3 regions of the Methylocystis heyeri genome follow, and region 2 is predicted to be linked to each of the others. Evidence: predicted binding sites of a transcription regulator. Region 2 holds the regulator's gene; each other region holds the start of a gene.
The links. Region 2 encodes PhoB, which activates phosphate uptake and scavenging genes when phosphate is short. Its sites were predicted from a motif close to TGTCATNNANCTGTCAT; they were not measured.
Positions count from the first base shown of each region.

Region 1: the regulator PhoB is predicted to act here: its motif matches at 2,885-2,901, upstream of H2LOC_RS00265 (pyruvate kinase).
Region 3: the regulator PhoB is predicted to act here: its motif matches at 4,190-4,206, upstream of H2LOC_RS09370 (UDP-2,3-diacylglucosamine diphosphatase).

Region 1 is NZ_CP046052.1:54,027-61,332, reverse strand. It holds gene H2LOC_RS00275 (ABC transporter ATP-binding protein) at 1-633, shown strand, start outside; tRNA gene H2LOC_RS00270 (tRNA-Gln) at 1,069-1,143, opposite strand; gene H2LOC_RS00265 (pyruvate kinase) at 1,247-2,737, opposite strand; gene rpe (ribulose-phosphate 3-epimerase) at 2,932-3,618, opposite strand; gene fba (class II fructose-bisphosphate aldolase) at 3,677-4,747, opposite strand; gene tkt (transketolase) at 4,779-6,755, opposite strand; gene H2LOC_RS00245 (phosphoribulokinase) at 6,765-7,306, opposite strand, start outside.
Region 2 is NZ_CP046052.1:3,475,735-3,483,040, forward strand. It holds gene H2LOC_RS15795 (Hsp33 family molecular chaperone) at 1-386, opposite strand, end outside; gene argF (ornithine carbamoyltransferase) at 383-1,330, opposite strand; gene H2LOC_RS15805 (aspartate aminotransferase family protein) at 1,327-2,529, opposite strand; gene H2LOC_RS15810 (GcrA family cell cycle regulator) at 2,998-3,516, shown strand; gene phoB (phosphate regulon transcriptional regulator PhoB) at 3,872-4,615, opposite strand; gene phoU (phosphate signaling complex protein PhoU) at 4,630-5,352, opposite strand; gene pstB (phosphate ABC transporter ATP-binding protein PstB) at 5,393-6,178, opposite strand; gene pstA (phosphate ABC transporter permease PstA) at 6,175-7,017, opposite strand; gene pstC (phosphate ABC transporter permease subunit PstC) at 7,019-7,306, opposite strand, start outside.
Region 3 is NZ_CP046052.1:2,050,467-2,057,772, forward strand. It holds gene ppdK (pyruvate, phosphate dikinase) at 1-81, shown strand, start outside; gene H2LOC_RS21555 (DUF805 domain-containing protein) at 95-715, opposite strand; gene H2LOC_RS09350 (VOC family protein) at 849-1,250, opposite strand; gene H2LOC_RS09355 (hypothetical protein) at 1,362-1,706, shown strand; gene H2LOC_RS09360 (hypothetical protein) at 1,763-1,966, shown strand; gene H2LOC_RS09365 (glycosyltransferase family 4 protein) at 2,266-3,333, opposite strand; gene H2LOC_RS09370 (UDP-2,3-diacylglucosamine diphosphatase) at 3,333-4,142, opposite strand; gene H2LOC_RS09375 (helix-turn-helix domain-containing protein) at 4,690-5,307, shown strand; gene H2LOC_RS09380 (Hint domain-containing protein) at 5,630-6,454, shown strand; gene H2LOC_RS09385 (MFS transporter) at 6,711-7,306, shown strand, end outside.

The DNA.
Region 1 (7,306 bases), 1.1 Mb from region 2:
ACTCTCGTGCGGCTGTTGCAGCGCGCCTATAATCTGGAGAGCGGCGCCATCCGCATCGACGGGCAAAACATAGCGCTTGTCACGCTCGCGTCGTTGCGTCGCGCAATCGGAATCGTCGCGCAGGATCCGGTCCTCTTCCATCGCTCGCTTGCGGAGAACATCGCATTCGGACGCCCGGGGGCGACGCGCGAGGAAATGCGGGCGGCGGCGCGCCGTGCGCATGCCGATATTTTCATCGAAGGGCTCGCAGACGGCTACGACACGCTCGTGGGCGAACGCGGCGTGAAGCTCTCGGGCGGCGAGCGGCAGCGCGTCGCAATTGCGCGCGCAATCCTGGCGGATAACCCGATTCTCGTGCTGGACGAAGCCACGTCCTCGCTCGATTCCCTATCGGAGCTTCATATCCGCGCGGCGATCGAAGAGCTGTCGCGCGGGCGCACGACGCTCGTCGTCGCGCATCGCCTGTCGACGGTGCAGCGGCTCGATCGCATACTCGTGTTCGAGAAGGGGCGGATCGTCGAGGATGGTTCTCACGCCGACCTGCTGCGCCGGCCCGGCGGCGCCTATCGGCGCTTGTTTGAGACCCAGTCGAGCGGCATGGCGATCGATCGTCCTCTGGAGCATATCGATTGACCCGGCGCCCTGGCGGCGGGCGGCTCTCGCAGGATGGAGAACGGATCGGAATATCTTAAACGGTTTCCGGCTGAATGAAGCGGCTTCGCGCCGTCTTCGCGAGGAGCGTAAGCTCCGCGGCGATCCAGGAGAACTGGCGCGGCTCTGGATCGCTTTCGCTTCGCTCGCCGTGCCGTGAACTGATCAGTCGGAAGCGGTATTAAACGAGCCGCCCAGGCGCGAACCCGATCGCGACCTGTAATGAACTGCTTGGCGGCAACGAAAATTTGGGGGGATTGCGAAAAGCCGGCCTGAAACGGCGGCGAGGGAATTCCTCGCTCTTCCAGGCGAACCTCCCGGTTCGCCGGTCTCCGCGACGGCGCTTGTGACGCAAAGCTCCGGGTAAAGCGGGACTTTCGCCAAGCGCCGCGCAAGGTATCGGATTTTGAGGATATTTGGCTGGGGCGGGAGGATTCGAACCTCCGTATGGCGGAATCAAAATCCGCTGCCTTACCACTTGGCGACGCCCCAATAGCCTCGCCGCGCGAAGCACGGCTACCCTTAATGCGGGCGGCGCCGCTTCGCAACACCCTTGTCGCCCCGCGCCGCCGGAAGCCAAAAGGCCCCAGCCGAATTAATCCCAGGCGTGCAGGGGCGTATAGCGCGAAAACTTCTTGGCGTGATGCCGGTCCATCCGCGTCAGCACGTCGCGCAGAAAAGCCACGCCCTCGGCGAGATAGGGGCCCTTGTTCAACATGACGCAGTCGGCCCTCTGGGCCATCGCGGCGTCGGTCGCCTCGGCCCGGCTGGCGACGCCCTCGCGCACGAAATTATCGAGCACCTGCGTCGCCCAGACCACCGGAACGTGGGCCGCCTCGCAAAGCCAGAGAATTTCCTCCTGGATCTCGGACAGCCGCGCAAAGCCGAGCTCCACGGCGAGATCGCCGCGCGCGATCATCACCCCGGTGGGATTGTGCAGCGCGGACTGGAGAATGAGCCTGGGCAGATTGCGCAGGGCGAGAGGCGTTTCGATCTTGAGGATGATGGGCTGCGGGGGGCGGTCGCCGCGGCGCGCGCCGAGATGATCCTGAAGCAGCTCGATGTCGGCGGGATGCTGGACGAAGGAGAATCCAACGAGATCCGCATGAGCCGCGACGAAATCGAGATCGGCGAAGTCCTTGGAGGTCAGCGGCGACAGGTTGAGCGCCGTGGTGGGGAAGTTCAACCCCTTCTCCAGCTTCAGGCGCTCCCCCTTGGCGCGCGCGCTGAAAACCTCCAGCTCGACCTGCCCTTTTGCTTTCGAGACGACGCGCGTTCCGATCTTCCCGTCGTTGATCCAGACCTCCGCCCCGATCTCCAGCTGCTCGACGATCTGGGGAAAATTGGGCGCTATGGCGATCGGCCCTTTGGCGGCGGGGTCGACCCTGGCCGCGAGCACGAAATGATCGCCCCTGTGGGCGCGGAATTTCTCCGGCGCCCGCACCGCGACAATGCGGCATTTGGGGCCGGCTATATCCATGAGAATGCGGCAGGGGCGCTTCAGCTTTTCTTCGGCGGCCCGAATATTGGCGATCATCCTGGCCCAGGCGGCGGCGTCGTCATGGGCGCAATTGATCCTTGCGCAATCCATCCCGGACATGATCAGGCGCTCGATCAGCTCGGCGCCGGTCACAGCCTCGGAAGGCAGCGTGGCCATCACCCGGGCGTGAGGCGCCCCCGCCGCGAGCGGCCCGAACAGCAGATCGCAGGCCGCTCGCAGCGCGGATTCGCCGGCCTGCATGAGCCGGTTGGAAGGATAGGGAGCGTCGCCCTCTCCGCACAGCCTGGTGAGCGTCCCCAGCAGCGCGTCCAGCGCCGTGAGCGTCCTGGCTTCGCTGCGGCCCAGCGACGACAATCCGAAGGAGGCGAGCTCGCGCTGAAGGTCGCTGAGGTCATGGCGGCGCAGAGCCAGATAATCGGCGAGGTTGCGCATATCCGCGAGCGTGGGTTCGTTCGCCGCCGTAACGCCCCAGGCGGCCTGCAGGGCCTCGCTGTCCTTCGCCACTTCCTCGCGCAGCCGGCCGACGCGCGTCAGGAGATCGCGCAGTTCCGCAGGAGGGCAGTCAACCGCGATTCCACGATCCATGCGCATTTTCCGCCTTGACGCACATTCCCCTCCCAAAGCGGCTTGTGGAGGAGAACATGCTCGTTCGACAACATCCGGGTCGCGCATTCGAATTCTGGTTCGATCGAACCCGCTCGCCCGCGCGACGGGCGGGTGTCTCCCAGCAATGTGACAAGCGTGTTACATCAGCGAGGCCGCGCCGTTGCGCCGCAAAATCACACCTCGATCGCTCCGGCGGCGGCCGCGGCCCGGCGCAGCTCGGACAGATTCGCAGCATAGCGCGCGCTGTCGCCGCTCCGGAACGCCGCCGAGCCCGCGACCAGCGTATCGGCGCCTGCCTCCACGACGCGGGCGATGGTGTCGACCGAAACGCCGCCGTCCACCTGCAGACGGATGGGACGTCGCCCGATCTTCTCTCTGATGCTGCGGATCTTGGCGAGTTGCGAAGGTATGAAGCTCTGGCCGCCGAAGCCGGGATTGACGCTCATGACGAGAATGAGATCGAGCTCGTCCAGAACATAGTCGACGATGTTCTCCGGCGTCGCCGGGTTGAGCGAAACGCCCGCCTTCTTGCCCAATGAGCGGATCGTCTGCAGCGAGCGATGCAGATGCGGTCCCGCCTCGGAATGCACGGTTATGATGTCGGCGCCGGCCTCGGCGAAGGCCCCGATATAGGGGTCGACGGGCTCTATCATCAGATGGACGTCGAAGGGGATCGCAGCATGCGGACGCAACGCCTTCACCACGCCGGGGCCGAAGGTGATGTTCGGCACGAAATGGCCGTCCATCACGTCGAGGTGAATCCAATCCGCCCCTGCGGCCGCCACGTCCCGCACTTCCTGTCCGAGCTTCGAAAAGTCGGCCGAAAGTATGGAGGGCGCGATTACGATGTCGTTGTTCACGGCAGGCTCCGGGGCTGCGCGCGGGCCCGTGGCGAAAAAACCGCGGGCCCGTTCTTCATCACTTTCCGGCGATGTGGGGATCGAGCTGGCCGGAAGCATAGCGCTTGGCCATTTCGGCGAGCGGAATCGGCTTGATCTTCGAGGCCTGTCCCGCAGTGTTGAATTCTTCGTAACGCTGCCTGCAGACCTTGACCATCGCCTCCTGCGCCGGCTTGAGATATTTGCGCGGATCGAATTCGCCCTTGTTCTTGCCCAGCGTGGCGCGGATCGCCGCAGTCATCGCAATGCGGCAATCGGTGTCGATGTTGATCTTGCGCACGCCGAACTTGATGCCGCGCTGAATCTCCTCCACCGGCACGCCCCAGGTTTGCGGCATCTCGCCGCCCGCGGCGTTGAAGGCGTCCTGGAGCTCCTGCGGCACCGAGGACGAGCCGTGCATGACGAGATGCGTGCTGGGCAAGCGGCGGTGAATTTCCTCGACCACCTTCATCGCGAGGATCGCGCCGTCGGGCTTGCGCGTGAATTTATAGGCGCCATGCGAGGTGCCCATCGCTATCGCCAGAGCGTCGACCTTGGTCTTGGCGACGAAGTCGGCGGCCTGGGCCGGATCGGTGAGCAACTGATCATGGCTGAGTTTGCCCTCGGCGCCGTGACCGTCTTCCTTCTCTCCTTCGCCGGTCTCCAGGGAGCCGAGAACGCCCAGCTCGCCCTCGACCGAGGCGCCGACCCAATGGGCGAAATCGACCACGTTCCTGGTCACCGCGACATTGTAGGCGTAGTCCGCCGGCGTCTTGCCGTCCGCCTTGAGCGAACCGTCCATCATCACGGAGGAGAAGCCGAAACGAATGGCGCTGGCGCAAGTGGCTTCGCTGTTGCCGTGGTCCTGGTGCATCACGATGGGAATGTCGGGATACATGACGACCAGGGCCTCGATCATCTTCGCGAGCATGATGTCGTTGGCGTAGGAGCGGGCGCCGCGGCTCGCCTGAATGATGACCGGCGCATCGACCGAGGAGGCGGCCTCCAGCACCGCGAGCCCCTGCTCCATATTGTTGATGTTGAAAGCGGGCACGCCGTAGTCGTGCTCGGCGGCGTGATCAAGCAGTTGTCGCAAGGTGACGAGCGCCATCTTATCCAATCCTCTCCCGTTCGGCCTGTTGTTAAAGTAGCGCGGCGGCGGCCTGCGCCACAGTCTGCGGCGTTATATTGAAATGCTCATAAAGCGCTTCGGCGGGTCCGCTCGCGCCAAAATCGCTCATCCCGACAAAAACTCCATTTTCGCCCAGCCAGCGGTCCCAGCCGAAACGCACGGCGGCCTCCACGCCGACCCGCGGCGCCGAGCCCAGCACTTGCGCGCGATATTCCGCGGGCTGGGCCGCGAAAAGCTCGAAGCTCGGCATCGACACGACCGCGGCGCGCTTTCCGAGCACGTCCAGCAATCTGGCGGCTTCCAGAGCGATCGCCACCTCGGAGCCGGTGGCGAGCAAAGTGACGTCGCGCCCGCCCGACGGCTCGATCAGGACATAGGCGCCCCGCGCGGAGAGATTTTCGTTCACCGGGCGATCCAGCGTCGGCAGATTCTGGCGAGAAAGGCTGAGCGCGGAAGGCGTCTCTTTGGCGGCGAGCGCCAGTTCCCAGCATTCCGCGGTTTCGATCGCGTCGGCGGGACGGAAGACGTTGAGATTGGGCAGAGCCCGCAGGCTGGCGAGATGCTCGACGGGCTGATGGGTCGGACCGTCCTCGCCGAGACCGATGGAGTCGTGGGTGAGCACATAGATCACCCTCAGCTTCATCAGCGCCGAAAGCCGGATCGCGCCGCGAGCGTAATCCGAGAAGACCAGAAACGTGCCGCCATAGGGCGCAAAGCCGCCATGCAGGGCGATGCCGTTCATCGCCGCCGCCATGCCGAATTCGCGCACGCCGTAATGGATGTAGCGGCCCGAGAAGCTCTCGGGCCCGACCGAGCCCATGCCTTTGGTTATGGTGTAATTGGAATGAGTCAGATCGGCCGAACCGCCGATGGTGGCGCCGGTCGCGCCGTTGATGACGCCGAGCGCCATCTCGGAGGATTTGCGCGTCGCCAGCTTCGGCTTGTCGCGCGCGAGCTCCTCCCGGAAGGTCGCGAGAGGCCCGGCGACATCCGCGGCGACGTCGCCTTTCAGGAATTCCTCGAACTCTCCGCGCCTGCCCGACGCCTCCAGGCGCCGCCTCCAGTCCGCATGCGCCGGAGCCCCGCGCCGGCCGGCCGTGCGCCAGCCTTCCAGGAGCGGGGCGGGGATTTCGAACGGGTGATGGCCCCAGCCCAGCGCCTCGCGCGAGGCCGCGACTTCGGCCGGACCCAGCGGCGCGCCATGCGCGCTCTCCTTGCCCTGCTTGTTGGGCGCGCCGAAGCCGATGATGGTCTTGCAGGCGATCATCGAGGGTCGCGGGTCGGCCTTCGCCGCGGCGATGGCCTGCGTGATCTGGGCGAAATCATGCCCGTCGACCTTCTGGACATGCCAGCCCGACGCCGCAAAGCGCGCGGCCTGATCGGTGGAGGTCGAAAGGCTGGTCGGCCCGTCGATCGAGATTTCGTTGTCGTCCCAGAGCAGGATCAGCTTGCCGAGCCGCAGATGTCCGGCGAGATCGATGGCCTCGTGACTCACGCCCTCCATCAGGCAGCCGTCCCCGGCGAGGACGTAAGTGAAGTGATCGATGAGATCGTCGCCGAAGCGCGCGGCCTGAAGGCGCTCCGCCATGGCCATGCCCACCGCCATCGCCAGGCCCTGCCCCAACGGGCCCGTGGTCGTTTCGATGCCCGGCGCATGGCCGTATTCGGGATGCCCGGCGGTCTTGGAGCCGAGCTGGCGGAAGTTCTTCAGATCCTCGATGTCGAGGCCGGGATAGCCGACGAGATAGCCGAGAGCGTAAATCAGCATCGAGCCGTGCCCGGCCGAAAGGACGAAACGGTCCCGGTCGGGCCAATGCGGATCAGCGGCGTCGAACTTCAGGAATGACCGAAACAGAACGCTGGCCACATCCGCCATGCCCATCGGCATGCCGGGGTGGCCGGATTTGGATTTCTCCACCGCGTCCATCGCCAAGGCGCGAATGGCGTTGGCGTCTTCCCGGCTGGTTTCGAGGGGCTGATTGGACATGGTGCTTCCTTAGCTCAAGCTCTTGCGGCGCTTTACGAGATCGAGGATCCTCGGCGTCAGAATGAGCTGCATTGCGAGGTCCAGCTTGTTTCCTGGAATGACGATGGAATTGGCGCGGGACATCCAGCTGCCGGCGATCATCGTCACGAGATAGGGAAAGTCCACGCCCCGAGGATCGCGAAATCGGATCACGACGATCGACTCGTCGGGCGTGGGTATGGAACGCGCGACGAAAGGATTGGAGGTGTCGACCGTCGGCGCGCGCTGGAAATTTATGTCGGTTTCGGAGAACTGCGGGCAGATGTAATGCACGTAATCGTGCATGCGCCTCAGAATCGTCTCGGTGACCGCCTCGGTGGTGTAGCCGCGCGACTGCCGATCGCGCAGCAGCTTCTGGGTCCACTCCAGATTGATGACCGGCACGACCCCGATCTTGAGATCGGCGTAGCGGGCGACATTCACGTCGTCGGTCACCACTGCGCCGTGAAGTCCTTCATAGAAGAGCAGATCGGTGTTGGGCGGCAGTTCCTGCCAGGGCGTGAAAGAGCCCG
Region 2 (7,306 bases):
ATGTTCCCGAGCCCCAGCAGCTCGCCGGTCGAACGCGCTTGCCCGACGCGTTCGGCGTCGAAGCGGGCGAAACCGCGAAGCTGGCCCGGGGCGTCGTAGTCCACCACGATCATATCGACGGGGCCGTCGCTGCGCGTCTGCATCTGGAAACGGCCATGGGATTCGAGCACCGACCCCAGCAGGGCGGTGAGCGCGATCGACTCGCCCAGCGCCCGGGCGACGGCGAGCGGATAGTCGTAATGGGAGAGAATGGCGTCGACCGTCGGCCCGAAGCGCACCAGCCGGCCACGCAGGTCGAGCCCCTCCACCGCGAAAGGAAGCAGGCGATCGTCCTGCGCCGTGATGGTGAAAGGGCGGCTCGGCGTATCTCCGTTGGGGTCGCTCACGTCGTTGCGGGCTCCAGGCACCAGGACAGAATGCCCTTTTGCGCATGCAGGCGGTTTTCGGCCTCGTCGAAAACGACGGAATGGGGTCCGTCGATCACCGAGTCGGTGACCTCCTCGCCCCGATGGGCCGGGAGGCAATGCATGAAGATAGCGTCCCTGGCCGCCGCTTTCATCAGCTCGTCGTTGACCTGGAACGGCGCGAGGAGATTGTGGCGATAGGTCTCCTCCTCGTCGCCCATCGAAATCCAGCAATCGGTGATGACGGCGTCCGCGCCCGAAACTGCGGCGTAAGGATCATTGGTGAGATTGAGCCGCACATCATTCGCCCTGGCCCAGGACAGGATCTGTTCGCCCGGCGCGAGATCGGGCGGCGTCGCGACATTGATGGTGAAGTCGAAACGCTGCGCCGCATGGATCCAGCTCGCGAGCACGTTGTTGGCGTCTCCGCTCCAGGCGACTGTGCGGCCTTTGATCGGGCCGCGATGCTCCTCGAAGGTGAGCACATCGGCCATCACCTGGCACGGATGCGAGAGCTTCGTCAGCCCGTTGATGACCGGAACGCTCGCGTAGCGCGCAAGCTCCGTAAGCTCGCCGTGATCGAGAATGCGGATCATCACCGCGTCGAGGAAGCGGGAAAGAACGCGGGCGGTGTCGGCGATGGTTTCGCCGCGCCCGAGCTGCATCTCGGCGCCTGTGAGCATGATGGTTTCGCCCCCGAGCTCCCGCATGGCGACGTCGAAGGAGACTCGGGTGCGGGTCGAAGGCTTGTCGAACACCATGCCGAGAAACTTCCCGGCGAGCGGTTGTTCGCGAGGCGGAGAGCCCTTGACGCGGCGGGACTTCAGCTCGGCCGCGCGATCGAGAATGCGGCGCAGCTCGGCCGCGGAAACCTCCGAGAGGTCGAGGAAATGCCGCAGCTCCGGCTTTTCGGCGGCGGTTTTCATAGACCCGCCCCCGTATGAGGCTTCGCGCTTTTCTGCAACTCGGCGCAGGCGTTGTCCAGTCGCCGCGCGGCTTCGAGGATATGTTCCTCTTCGACGATCAACGGCGGCAGCAGGCGGACGACATTGTCGCCGGCGCCGATCGTCAGCAGTCCGGCCTTGCGGGCGGCCGCGACGAATTCGGTGTTGGGAACGCGCGTCTTGACGCCGAACAGGAGACCTTCGCCGCGGATGCTTTCGATGACCGACGGATAACGGTCGCCGAGTTCTGCGAGACGCTGACGCAGCAGCGAGCCCAGCCGGGCGACACGCTCCATGAAGCCGGGGGAGAGAACCACGTCGAGCACGGCGCCGCCGACCGCAGCGGCGAGCGGATTGCCTCCGAAGGTCGAGCCGTGCGCGCCCAACGTCATGCCCTTCGCCGCCTCCCTGGTGGCGAGGCAGGCCCCGATCGGAAATCCGCCGCCGAGGCCTTTGGCCAGCGCGGCGATATCGGGGCTCACGCCGGCCTGTTCGATGCACAGGAAAGTTCCGGTGCGACCGACGCCGGTCTGAACTTCGTCGACCGCCAGCAGCAGCCCGCGCCTGTCGCAAAGTTCGCGCAGGCCTTTGAGGAAATTGCGCGGGAAGACCCTCACGCCGCCCTCGCCCTGGATGGGCTCCAGCAATATGCCCGCGGTCTCCGGACCGATGAGCGCCTCGACCGCGGCGAGATCGCCGAAGGGGGCCGGATCGAAGCCGTCGACCTTCGGACCGAAGCCTTCGAGATATTTGGCGTTTCCGCCGGCGGCGAGCGTGGCGAGGGTGCGGCCGTGGAAAGCCCCCTCGAAGGTGATGAGGCGGTAGCGTTCCGGCGCGCCGTTGGCGGCATGATATTTACGCGCGGTCTTGATGGCGCATTCGACCGCCTCGGCGCCGGAATTGGAGAAGAAGACGAGGTCGGCGAAGGTCGCCTCCGTCAGCCGCCGCGCCAGTCGCTCCGCCTGCGGAACCTGATACAGATTGGAGACATGCCACGGTTTTTCTGCGGCGTCGCGCAGGGTCTCGACGAGATGGGGATGGGCGTAGCCGAGCGACATGACGGCGACTCCGCCGCCAAAATCGAGATAGCGGTCGCCGTCGGCGGCGAACAGCCACGGGCCTTCGCCGCGCTCGAAAGAGACATCCGCTCGCGCATAGGTCGGGAATAGCGCCGAGTTCAATGTGCCAACTCCATCCGCCCTGAACGTCTTCTGCGCCCGGCGCATGGAAACGTGTCAGATCGGCCGCCGCCGAAGGGGTCGAAAAACAAAGCGCCGCCCGAGAGGGCGGCAGGGTCCGCGCATACTAGGATTTTGCGCTCTGATGGTCAAACCCGGCGACGCTTTTTGCGCCGGTCGCGACCGCGAATCCGCAACGGGTGAGTCCTGCGCGCCACAGTGCGGACTCAATGACGCATGAGAAGCCTGTGGGGAACTGGCTTTGGCTTGCCAGCGACTCTTGCGCGTGATTCATTGGCGAGAGTAACGTTCACGGCAGCGCTGACGGGCTTCCGTCGCGCCGTAATTTTCTCGCGAGTTCGAGTGGGTGTCTATCGCTGCCGGTCCATGCCGGCTTCAGCGAATGCTGGCCGATTCTCGATCAGACAGCGCGCCGGTCGTTTGCGGCCGGCCCTCGAATGGAGACAAACCATGTCTTGGACCGAAGAACGCGTCGAGCTCCTCCGGAGACTCTGGAACGAAGGGCTCAGCGCCAGCCAGGTTGCAGCCGAATTGGGGCCGGGCGTCACAAGAAACGCCGTCATAGGCAAGATCCACCGGTTGGGACTGGCCGAACGCGCCAAGGCGCCGGCCTCTCCGCGCCCGCGCGCCGCAAAGCCGCCGCGCGTTCAGCAGCCCGCCGCGCGGACGCAAAGCGCGCCGGTGATGGGCAATGTCGCTCTTGCCTACTCGCCTCGCCCGGTGGTCGCGATAGCTCCCCAGGTGGAAGAGGAGGATGTCGTGGTGCCGCTGACCGCGCGCGTGACGCTGATGGAGCTGCGGGAGTCGATGTGCCGATGGCCGATGGGCGATCCCACTGCGTCCGAATTCCGTTTTTGCGGGGCCAAGTCTCCCATCGGCGCCGGTCCCTATTGCAGCCATCATGCGGGCATCGCCTATCAGCCGGCGCAGGACCGGCGGCGGCGGGATCACGCGCGCATCGCTCGCTAGAGCGCGTTCCGTTCAAACGCAGTCGGACGCGCTCCAGATCTCAGTGACGGAGCATGTTCTTTCCCAAAAACCGCTTCGCACTTTTTGGGAAAATGCTCCGACCCGCGCTCGGCGCCGAACGGTCGGGGCAGCCCTGGCCCCACCCAATTTCGCCCGGCAAATCGCGCAGGCTCTCAAGCCGATGCGATCGAACCTTTATTCATCGGAGAGCGATAGACGGGGACCCGACGATTTCGTTCGGCGGTCGCGCCGTCCGGAGTCTTTTCATGATTCCATGGAAACATGAAAAGACTCCGGGTCGTTGTTTTAACGCGTTTCCCACGCCGAACAGGCATGCGCTTCGGCTGCAAACGCTCTAGTTTCGGCCGAAGGTTTCATCGAAAGAATAGCCCGCTCCCCGCACGGTGCGGATCGGGTCTTTCTCGCGGCTGCGTATCAGCGCCTTGCGCAGCCGTCCGACATGAACGTCCACGGTGCGTTCGTCGATTTCGGCGGACATTCCCCAGACGCTGTCGAGAAGCTGGGCCCTGGTGAACACGCGCCCCGGCTTTTCCATGAAATATTCGAGCAGACGAAACTCGGTGGGGCCGAGGTGGATTTCCCTCCCGCCCCTTTTCACCCTTCGGGTTTCCCGGTCGAGATCGATGTCCCCCGCGGTGAGGCGGCTCGCGACCCGTTCGGGGCGGGCGCGGCGAAGAAGAGCGTGCACCCTCGCCATGAGTTCGGGAGTCGAGAAAGGCTTCACCACATAATCGTCGGCGCCGACCGAGAGCCCGCGAACTCTCTCGCTTTCTTCGCCGCGTGCGGTCAGCATGATGATCGGCATGTCGCGGGTGTCGTCCCGGGCGCGCAGACGCCGGCAGATCTCGAGGCCCGACACGCCGGGGAGCATCCAATCCAGTATCACGAGGTCCGGCGGCGCCTCCGCGAGGCGAAGCTCGGCCTCGTCGCCGCGGTCGACATGCTCCACGATGAAACCCTCCGCCTCCAGATTATAGACGAGCAGAAGCGCGAGAGAGGATTCATCCTCGACGACCAGAATGCGCGGCGCCCTGTCGTTGGCCGTGTCGCGCATCGGCGAAGTTCGCAGATCATTCATGCCGTTTTCTCACATCAAAGCGGAGCGGCGGGAGGAATCGCGCCGCCGCCGTCAGGGGACCGCGTTTTCGGCCGGTCCGTCGGCATGGGTTCGCCGGTGACGAGGTAGATCACGGTCTCCGCTATATTGGTGGTGTGGTCGCCGATCCGCTCCAGGTTCTTCGAGCAGAACAGCAGATGCGTGCAGAAGGAGATGTTGCGCGGGTCTTCCATCATGAAGGTGAGAAGATCGCGAAAGACGGAGTCTTCCAGCGCGTCGAGTTCCGCGTCGTTGATCCAGACCGAACGCGCGCGCTCGACGTCGCGCTGGGCGTAGGCGTCCAGGGCGTCCTTGAGCTGGAGCGCCGCGACGTCGTGCATCGACTTGAGGCCGATGATCGCGCGCGGCAGGCGCGCCTCGCCGGCGATCTTCACCGTTCGCTTGGCGATATTCTTGGCGAGATCGCCCACCCTTTCGAGATCTCCCGAAATGCGGATCGCTGCGATGCACTCGCGCAGGTCGATGGCGAGAGGCTGGCGCCGCGCGATGGTCAGGATCGCGCTCTCCTCGATGTCGCGCTGCAGGGCGTCGAGTCGCGCATCCGCCACGACGACGCGCTGCGCCAGGGTCACGTCGAAAGCGGCGAGCGCGTCCATGGCTTCCGCCAGCATTTTTTCCGCGATGCCGCCCATTTCCGCGATTCTGCGGCCGAGCGTCTCGAGGTCCCGGTCATAGGATTTAACGATATGGTCGCTCATTTTTCTTTCCTCGACCGCTTTTTGGAAGGCCGCAAAGGACTCAACCGAAACGTCCTGTGATGTAATCCTGGGTACGCTTTTGTTTCGGGTTGGAGAAAACCTCGTCGGTTTCGCCAAACTCGACCAGCTCGCCCAGATACATGAAGGCGGTGTAGTCGGACACTCGGACCGCCTGCTGCATGTTGTGGGTGACGATGGCGATGGTGTAGCGATCGGACAGCTCGTCGATGAGCTCCTCGACCTTCGCCGTGGAGATGGGATCGAGCGCCGAGCACGGCTCGTCGAAGAGGATCACCTCCGGCTGGATGGCGACGCTGCGCGCGATGCAGAGGCGCTGCTGCTGCCCGCCCGAGAGGCCGAGACCGCTCATATGGAGCTTGTCTTTGACTTCGTCCCAAATGGCGGCTCCGCGGAGCGCCTCCTCGACGCGTTCGTCCAGCGCAGCTTTCGAAATCTTTTCATAGAGGCGAATGCCGAAAGCGATGTTTTCGTAAATCGTCATCGGAAAAGGCGTGGGCTTCTGGAACACCATGCCGACGCGCGCCCGCAGGAGATTGACGTCGACGCGCGGGTCCAGGATGTTTTCGCCGTCGAGCAGAACCTCGCCCTGGGCGCGCTGTTTGGGATAAAGGTCGTACATCCGGTTGAGCACGCGCAGCAGCGTCGATTTCCCGCATCCCGACGGCCCGATGAAAGCGGTCACCTTGTTTGTGCGCAGGCCGAGGTTGACCCCTTTGAGGGCGTGATGATCGCCATAGAAGAAATCGAGATTTCGGACCGAGACCTTGGTGGGAAGGTCGTTGGCCGGAATATGCGACGCCATCATTTGGTGGTCCTTTGGCGGCTGAGAGCGCGTGCGAAGATCGAAAGGGCGAGAACCATCGCCGTGACCAGCAGCGCGCCCGTCCAGGCGAGCTGCTGCCAATCTTTGTAGGGCGACAGGGCGAATTGGAAGATCACGACCGGCAGACTCGCCATCGGCGCATTGAGGTCGAGGCTCCAGAACTGGTTGTTCAGCGAGGTAAAGAGCAGAGGCGCCGTTTCTCCGGAAACGCGCGCCACCGCCAGCAGCACGCCCGTGACGAGGCCTGATTTGGCCGCCCGGTAAGCGACGCGCTGGATCATGTAGGATCGGGGCATGCCGAGCGCCGAAGAAGCCTCGCGAAGCGCGCCCGGCACGAGCAGAAGCATATCCTCGGTGGTGCGGAGCACGACCGGGATCACCAGTATCGACAACGCAGCCGCTCCGGCGACGGCCGAAAAATGCTTCATCTGCGCGACCAGCACCTCATAGACGAAGAGGCCGATGACGATCGAAGGCGCGCTGAGCAGGATGTCGTTGATGAACCGGATCACGACGGTCAGCTTCGAATAGCGTCCGTATTCCGCCATATAGGTGCCCGCCAGCATGCCGAGCGGCGTGCCTATGGCGACGCCGATGACGGTCATGATCAGGGATCCCATTATCGCATTGAGGAGGCCGCCGGCGCTGCCCGGCGGCGGCGTGTTCTGGGTGAAGACGTCGAGCGAAAGCCCCTTGACGCCCTCGACGACGAGCGCCCCGAGGATCATGACCAGCCAGGCGAGGCCGAAGGCGGCCGCGCCCCAGCACAGCGTCGTGGCGACGGCGTTGGCGTTGCGGCGTCTGTAATAGAGCGAGGACATGTCAGGCTCCGGCCTTGCTTTCGATCCGCAGCAGCAGCAAGCGCGCGCCGGCGAGAACGAAGAAGGTGATGATGAAGAGAATGAGCCCGAGCTCCACCAGAGCCGAGGTGTAGACGTCGCCCACGGCCTCGGTGAACTCGTTGGCGATGGTCGCGGAGATCGTGGTGCCGGGCGCGAGGAGCGAGCCTGAGATCTTGTGGGCGTTGCCGATCACGAAAGTGACCGCCATGGTTTCGCCGAGGGCGCGGCCGAGGCCGAGCATCACCCCGCCGATGACGCCCGTCTTGGT
Region 3 (7,306 bases), 1.4 Mb from region 2:
TCGCCCTTCCGCGTGCCGATCGCGAGATTGGCTGCGGCCCAGGCGGCGCTGGGAGGCAAGGCGAGCGATACGACGGCTTGAGGAGCGCGGTCCTTCATCTCCGTCCGAACTTCTGCGCCGCCGCCTTTGGCGCAGGCGAAGATTGAGGCGCGGGCGCAGGCGCCGGGGCCGGCTCCACTGGCCGCGGCTTGCCGACGATCCTCGGGGGCGCCCCGACGCATCGTTGCGTCTTGCCTGACGGCTGTTTCTTCGTCACGCGGGAGGGGCCATAGAAATTGGCGACCTTTTCCCCGGGGTAGAAAGCGCACAGCAGAACCAGCCACAGAGCGTAAGCGGCGCCGAGAAAGAAAACCGCCTCGCCCGTGAGCGCGGCGAGCGGGACATTCCGGTAGACCGCGCTGACCCACCACAGCGCGAGCCCCGCAGCGCAGGCCAGAATATCCGCCAGCAGCGGCCAGCCGGTTCCCCCGAAGTCATGCCGGCGCTTGACGATGCTCGCCAGATTGGCCCAGGCGCAAAAAAAGCCGGCCAGCAGCGACGGCCAAATTTTGTTGAAATGCGCGGCGGCCAGTTGGGGCGTGGGGTCGTCGTCGATGTTCGGCGGAAGAAAGGCCGCGACCGCGAGCTGGACGGCCAGTGTCGAAACCCAGAGCAGAACGAAAGTTCTTCTGCCGATGCGTCCTTCAAAGGAATAGAGCAGCCAGGCGAGATTCACTTTCTTTGACCTTCATCAACGAGGGAGGCCCAGATTGGATTTCAATCAAATTCAGTTCGAATCCAGTGCAACCGCAACCGCATGAGGCGTGCAAGACTACATTTTGTCGCAGATTGAGTCTCGCCCGGATGTCTCAGCGCGTCCGAGGCGGTTCGTGACAGCATACTGCGATCTTGGAGCCGTCAGGGTCCCTGAAATAGGCTCCGTAATAATCCTGGTGATAATGAGGCCTGAGGCCCGGGGCGCCTTCGCAGGTCCCGCCATTGGCGATTGCGGCGGCGTAGCATCTGTCGACGGCGCCTCTGTCCGGCGCCGATAGGGCGATCATCTGCCCGTTGCCGGGATGAGCCTTTTCACCATTATAGGGATAGCCGATCAGCAGCAGGGGCCGCGGCGCCTCCCTGCCCCGCCAGCCGGCCCAGGGCTTCTCGCTCACCTTGAATTTGAGAACGAGATCGAGTTCGTTCAAAACCGCCGAATAAAATGCGAATGAACGCTCGAAGTCGGTTACGCCGATAAAGACGTGCGAGAACATGGCCTCTTTTCATATCGACGGCCTTCGCCGGGACGAAGAATTTCCACAGGGAGCGCGAATTGTCGCTCGCTGCCGATTTGATCGCAACCCCAACGTCTGAGCCCGCCGAGAATGGACGAAAAACTGATCGAGGAACTGACGGCGAAATTTTCCGGGCTTCCGGCGCCGAATAAAACGCGTTTCATCGCGCGGGTGGCCCATTGGGAAACCATTCACGCACGCGTCGCCTATCATGAATATGACGCGAAGGCGGAGGCGCTTCACAAATCTCTCGAGTATCTGCACCGTCTATGCGGCTACCTGATGCATGTTCCGACCCAGGACGAGAGAAACCTCGAGCGCGACCGCTGGTTCATGCAGATGATTTTGCAGCGTGGCGGGCTGCGCGGCGCGCGCGAAATCGAGCGGATTCGAACCTTGCTGCAGGAAGAAGCCCTTGCGGCGATCGACGGTTGACTAACCGATGAAACCGGCCCCATAGGCTGGAAGCAGGAAAACGGGAGACAATCGCCGTGAGGGACTACGAGCTGGTGCTTTATCCCCCGCCGGGCAAGGGCCATCCCTTCCTCGTGGTCGCCTTCACCCCAAATGGTCCCGCCATCGCCCAGGTTTTCGCCACGGCGGAAGAGGCCGAAGATTTCATGAACCGCACCGCGCCGAAAGTGCGGGCCAAGCTGCGGGAAATGGACGAGGACGCCAACAAATCCGGAGCCTGACGGAGACAGGCTGCGCTCAGAGGTTTCGGGACGATGCGACACGTCCCTTCGATCAGCTCGAACGCCGTCGTCCGCCAGACCTCGGGGCCATCCCGTTCGCCCGCCGGCGGACGCCTTGCAATTTAGGCCGTATGATCGGCGGACGGCGCCATGCGGAAAAAGGCGTTCCGCCATGACGCCGCGCGTTTCTTATTCTCTTCGTCCAAAAAGCCGCTCCGCCGGAACAGACTTCCGGTCGAGCGGCGGCTTGCGTCGGGAACCGCTTCAATGGGACGCGGGCCGAGACCCGCGCCGCGCCGTCACGGTTGGATCGGCGTTCTCCGGAAAGCAAAGTCGCGCTGTTCGCTCGGAGCCAGCTTCGTCGTCGTGGCGCCGCGGGCGAGATTGATGGCGTCGATAAACTGCCGCGCGCTGTTTTCCCAGGTGAAGGTGCGGGCGTGCGCGATGGCTGCATCGCGCTCGATCCCGAGCGCTTCCAGCGCCGCCTTTCTGAGATCGGCGTCGAGCGCTCCGGCGCCGCTCGTTCCCACGACATCCAGCGGGCCCGGCGTGGGAAAGGCCGCGACGGGGGCGCCGCAGGCCATGGCCTCGAGCAGCACCATGCCGAAGGTGTCGGTGAGGCTCGGGAAGACGAAAACGTCGCAACTGGCGTAGAGCTTGGCGAGCTCCTGCGAGGTTTTCATGCCGACGAAGCGCGCCTCGGGATATTGCGCCTCGAGCCGCGCGCGCTCGGGTCCGTCGCCGGCCACGAGCTTCGTTCCCGGCAGATCGAGCGACAGAAAGGCGTCGAGGTTCTTTTCGACGGCGAGCCTGCCGGCGTAAAGAAAGATCGGGCGCGGTAGGTCGAGTTCGACGGCGGCGTCGGGACTGAAGGTCTTGTGATCGACCCCGCGCGACCAGCGCAGCATGCGCTTGAAGCCGCGCTCGGTCAGTTCCCGCGCGAGGCTCTGCGTGGAGACCATCGTGCCGGCGCCGGCGTTGTGGAACCAGCGCAGCAGCGCATAGGTCAGGCTGAGCGGCGCACCGATGCGGGCCTGGACATATTCCGGAAAACGGGTGTGGTAGCTGGTCGTGAAACAGCGGCCCTGATCGATGCAGCAGGCTCGCGCGGCGAGCCCGACCGGTCCCTCGGTGGCGATGTGGACGTGATCATATCCCGCATCGAGCCGCCGCTTGACCGCGCGCGGCGTCGCAAAAGCGAGATCGATCTCCGGATAGGTCGGCATCGGCATGGAGTTGAAGTCGCGCGGCGTCACGAAGTCGATCCGCGCGCCGAGTTCGCTCGCCGCGGCGGACATGGACTCCAGCGATCGCACCACGCCGTTCACCTGCGGACGCCAGGCGTCGGTCGCAATCAGGATGCGCATCATGCGGCGGCTTTCGCTGTGAGACGCAGGGGCGCAGGCTGAGCGGGCGCGCGTTCCTCCGCCGTCGTCAGCCAATGCAATATTTCCAGCGTGCCGTCCTCATGCTCGGCGATGGCGGTGCAGCTTTCCACGAAATCGCCGGTGTTGACGTAAAGCTTGCCGTCGATGGTCTTGATGGCGGCGTGATGGATATGGCCGCACACGACGCCGTCGACGCCCCGCCGCGCGGCTTCGGCCACCAGGGTTTTCTCGAAGTCGCCGATGAAGTTGACCGCGTTCTTCACCTTGAGCTTCGCCCAGGCCGAGAACGACCAATAGCCCACGCCGAACATGCGGCGGATACGATTGTAATGCGTGTTGATGAAGATGGCCCATTCATAGGCCCAGTCGCCCAGGAACGCGAGCCAGCGCGCGTTGCGCACCACGATATCGAACTCGTCTCCATGGATGACGAGCAGCTTCTTGCCGTCGGCGGTCTCGTGAACGCCGTTTGCGATCACCTCGACCCCGCCGAAGAACAAGCCGGTGTAATCGCGAGCGAACTCGTCGTGATTGCCGGGCACGTAGATCACGCGGGCGCCCTTGCGCGCCTTGCGCAGCAGCTTCTGCACCACGTCGTTGTGCGACTGCGGCCAATACCAGCCGTTCCTGAGGCGCCAGCCATCGACGATGTCGCCGACGAGATAGATCGTTTCGGCGTCGTTGTGGCGCAGAAAATCCAAAAGAAGCTCGGCCTGGGAGCCTCGCGCGCCAAGATGCAGGTCCGAAAGAAACAGGGTCCGATATTTGGTCGCCGCAGAGTCGTCCATTGCGAAGCTTCCATCTTATTTTGCTGGCCGCAAAACACCAGATTCGCATTGCGGGATCATGACAATGGAAAGCCGGGCGTAGGCCTCAGATGTAAAAGGCGTTTCCCGGGTCCCGCAGCGGCGCTTGTCCGGATCGTCGAGCAATGAGATACGTACGAATACTAATTTTATGCGCAATTACGTAAATTATGCTGGGTTCCTGCGATCACCCAAGGTCGGTCGCTCAGGAATTAAAACCCAATGATACCAGAAATATGCAAAAAACAATACTTCTTTGAACTCGGTGGGGAGACATACAAGCAGATAACGACGACCGTTAAAGACCTCGTATGTCGTTTCGAGTCCGTCGAATATGACAGTCTCGGGATCATACATAAATCATGCGCCTATGATATTCAGACAGACGACATCCGCAAAGTAATAGAGCGCAGAACCGGCGTCGAAATCATCACTCTGGGGGGACGGACATTGAAAATATAGAAGAGTTCGATATTTCGGCCAGGACCGGTTATTATTCCGTCCGGCAACGGACGGAGCGGCGAACGCCATGGGCGTCGAAGGACGCGAGAAACAGAAGATTCTGGAAGCGGGCGCGCTGGCGCTGTCGGGCCAGCTGGGCGCGACCGTGCAGCGGCTTCGCAAGGCGTATAATCTGTCACTTTCGGAGCTTTCCGCGCAATCGGGCGTCGCCAAGTCGATCATCAGCCAGATCGAACGCAACGAGACCAACCCCACCCTCGCCACGATCTGGCGCCTGGCGCAGGCGCTGGACGTCTCGATAGAACGGGTGCTGCAAAGTTCGCAGGACGAGCCCTTTCTGGAAAAAACCAGCCGGGCGGACACGCCGATCCTGGTGTCCGACGACGGCAAATGCCGTCTCGCGATCATCGGCTGGATCAAGACCGTGGAATGGCTGCAGGCCTACGACTTTTTTTCCGAGCCCGGCGGCGTTCTGGAATCCGAGGCGCATCAGCGCGGCTCGGTCGAGAGCCTTTCCGTGCGCGAGGGCGAACTGACCGTCGAGGTGGGCGGCGCGATCGAGTGCGTGAAGGCGGGAGAGACGCTGCGTTATCGTTGCGATCGTCCGCACGTCATACGCAATCTCGGCGAGACGCCGGCCCAGGCGACCATGGTCTGCATCCTGAAAGCCGCGGCGATGGAATGAGTCCCGATCGAAGCCGCTCCGGGCGGCCTTGCTCCAATTGCCTACTTCCTCCTGATTATGGCGCAGGCTGTGCGCCCGCGTTACAAATCCTATGGTGACTTCGAGCGCTCTTCCGCAAAGGCCGACTGGCGTTTTGCGGCGAGAATGCGCTCCAATTCTCAAAGAGGCGCGATTTTTCGTCGCTCGAACGATCGTCCTGCTGGACGCCGGTCGTGCACGACGGGCTATGTCGAGCGGAAAACGCGCCGGTTCGGGTGAACGCAGGGGCGGCCTCTGCTTCTGCCGGTCGCGCAACGCCACGATGTTCTTTCGGGAGGTCTCAATGGACGTAAGTGACAAGGGGTTCCCATCCGCGCCGGCGCAAAGCAAACGCAAATTCCTCAAGAGCTACGGACAGGCGGTCGGCGCCCTCCTCGCCTCGACGGCTCTCAGCATCGGCAGGGCTCGCGCCGAGGTCAATTACAGGCGCTACGAAGGTCCCCATAGCGGAAGCGGCGGCCACTGTTTCCTCGAGGGAACCTCGATACGCACCGTCGACGGCGACCGCAGAATCGAGGATTTGAAGCCCGGCGACCTTCTGCCGACGCTGTTCGGCGGAACGAGGGCCATCCAATGGATCGGGCGCTACTCCCGCCGGAAGACCGATCCCTCCAGGCCCTGGGCGAAGGACTTCCTGCCGGTGCGGATCGCCCGCTCGGCGCTTGCGGAAAACGTTCCCCACGCAGATCTCTATGTGACGCAAGGACACGCCATATTCGTGGACGGCGCGCTCGCGCCGGCGGGCGAGCTCGTCAACGGAGCGACCATCTCCCTGTATGACGCCGCGGAGCGCGACGAGCTGGCGTTCTTCCATATCAAGCTCGATCGGCACGACGTGATCTACGCCGAGGGCGCTCCCGTCGAGAGCCTGCAGAGAGTCGACGAAAATGCGGTGAACTTCGCCGACTATTACAGAATATTCGGCGCGCCGCGGATGGACGAGGCTCTCTGCGCGCCGCTTCTCTCGCTCGACGCCAGAAACGCCGGGTTCAGGACGAAACTCTGGAGCGCGCTCGCCTGGCCGGCTCGTCATGCGAAGCTCGACGAAATCCGCAACCGCCTGGAGCGGCGCTGCGCCTCGCTCGCGCTGGGGCAATCAACTCGATGAACTGCGGGGGCTTCGCGCCCCCGCCCATCCCCGGCCGGCGCCGCGCATCATACATGTCCACCGGGAGTCCTTCTGGTCGGTTTTCCCCCGAGAATCGGTGTCCACTTCGCCCGAACACACAGGGCGCATTCCGCAAAAGCGACGCTTTTGCTAAAGACATGCGCTCCACCCTGTGATCTGGAACGATTTCTTATCGACCGGATGCTTCCATCCGGTCGGAAAACGTTCCAGCCGGCGCGGCGTAAGGCCAATCTCGATGAACTCCCCCGACCAGGATGCGCAGGACCGCAGCGAAGAGCTGCGGCTTTCTCTTCTCATGGCGGCCGTCTACGCGGTCGTCGGGGTCCAGCTTCCATTCTTCCCGCTGTGGCTGCACTCCCGCGGGCTCGGCCCCGCCGAAATCGGCGCCGTTATGGGCGCCCCGCCCGCCTTTCGCACCATTTCGACGCTGGTCGCCTCGCGCCGCGCCGACCGCACCGGGCGTCACGCGCCGATGCTGATCGCTTTTCTGGCCGCCGAAGGACTGGCCTATGCGCTTTTGGCCCTGCTCGACGGCTTTCTGCCCATTCTTGCCGGAGCGCTGCTGCTCGCATTGGCGCAGGGGCCGCTCTATGCGCTCGGCGACGGCATTATTCTGGGAGCGGCGCACCGGCGCAGCTCGGCTGGACGCGCGCAGCTGCATTACTCCTTCGTCCGCGGCTGGGGCTCGGTCTCGATCCTGGTCTGCATGCTGGCGAGCGGGCCTCTCGCCAGCGCCATTCCCAACGCCGCTCTGGCGTGGTTGCTCGCTGCAATCGCTTTCGCGTCGGCCGCGACCGCCTTCCTGGCCTTGCGCGGGCTCGGCGGCGGCAG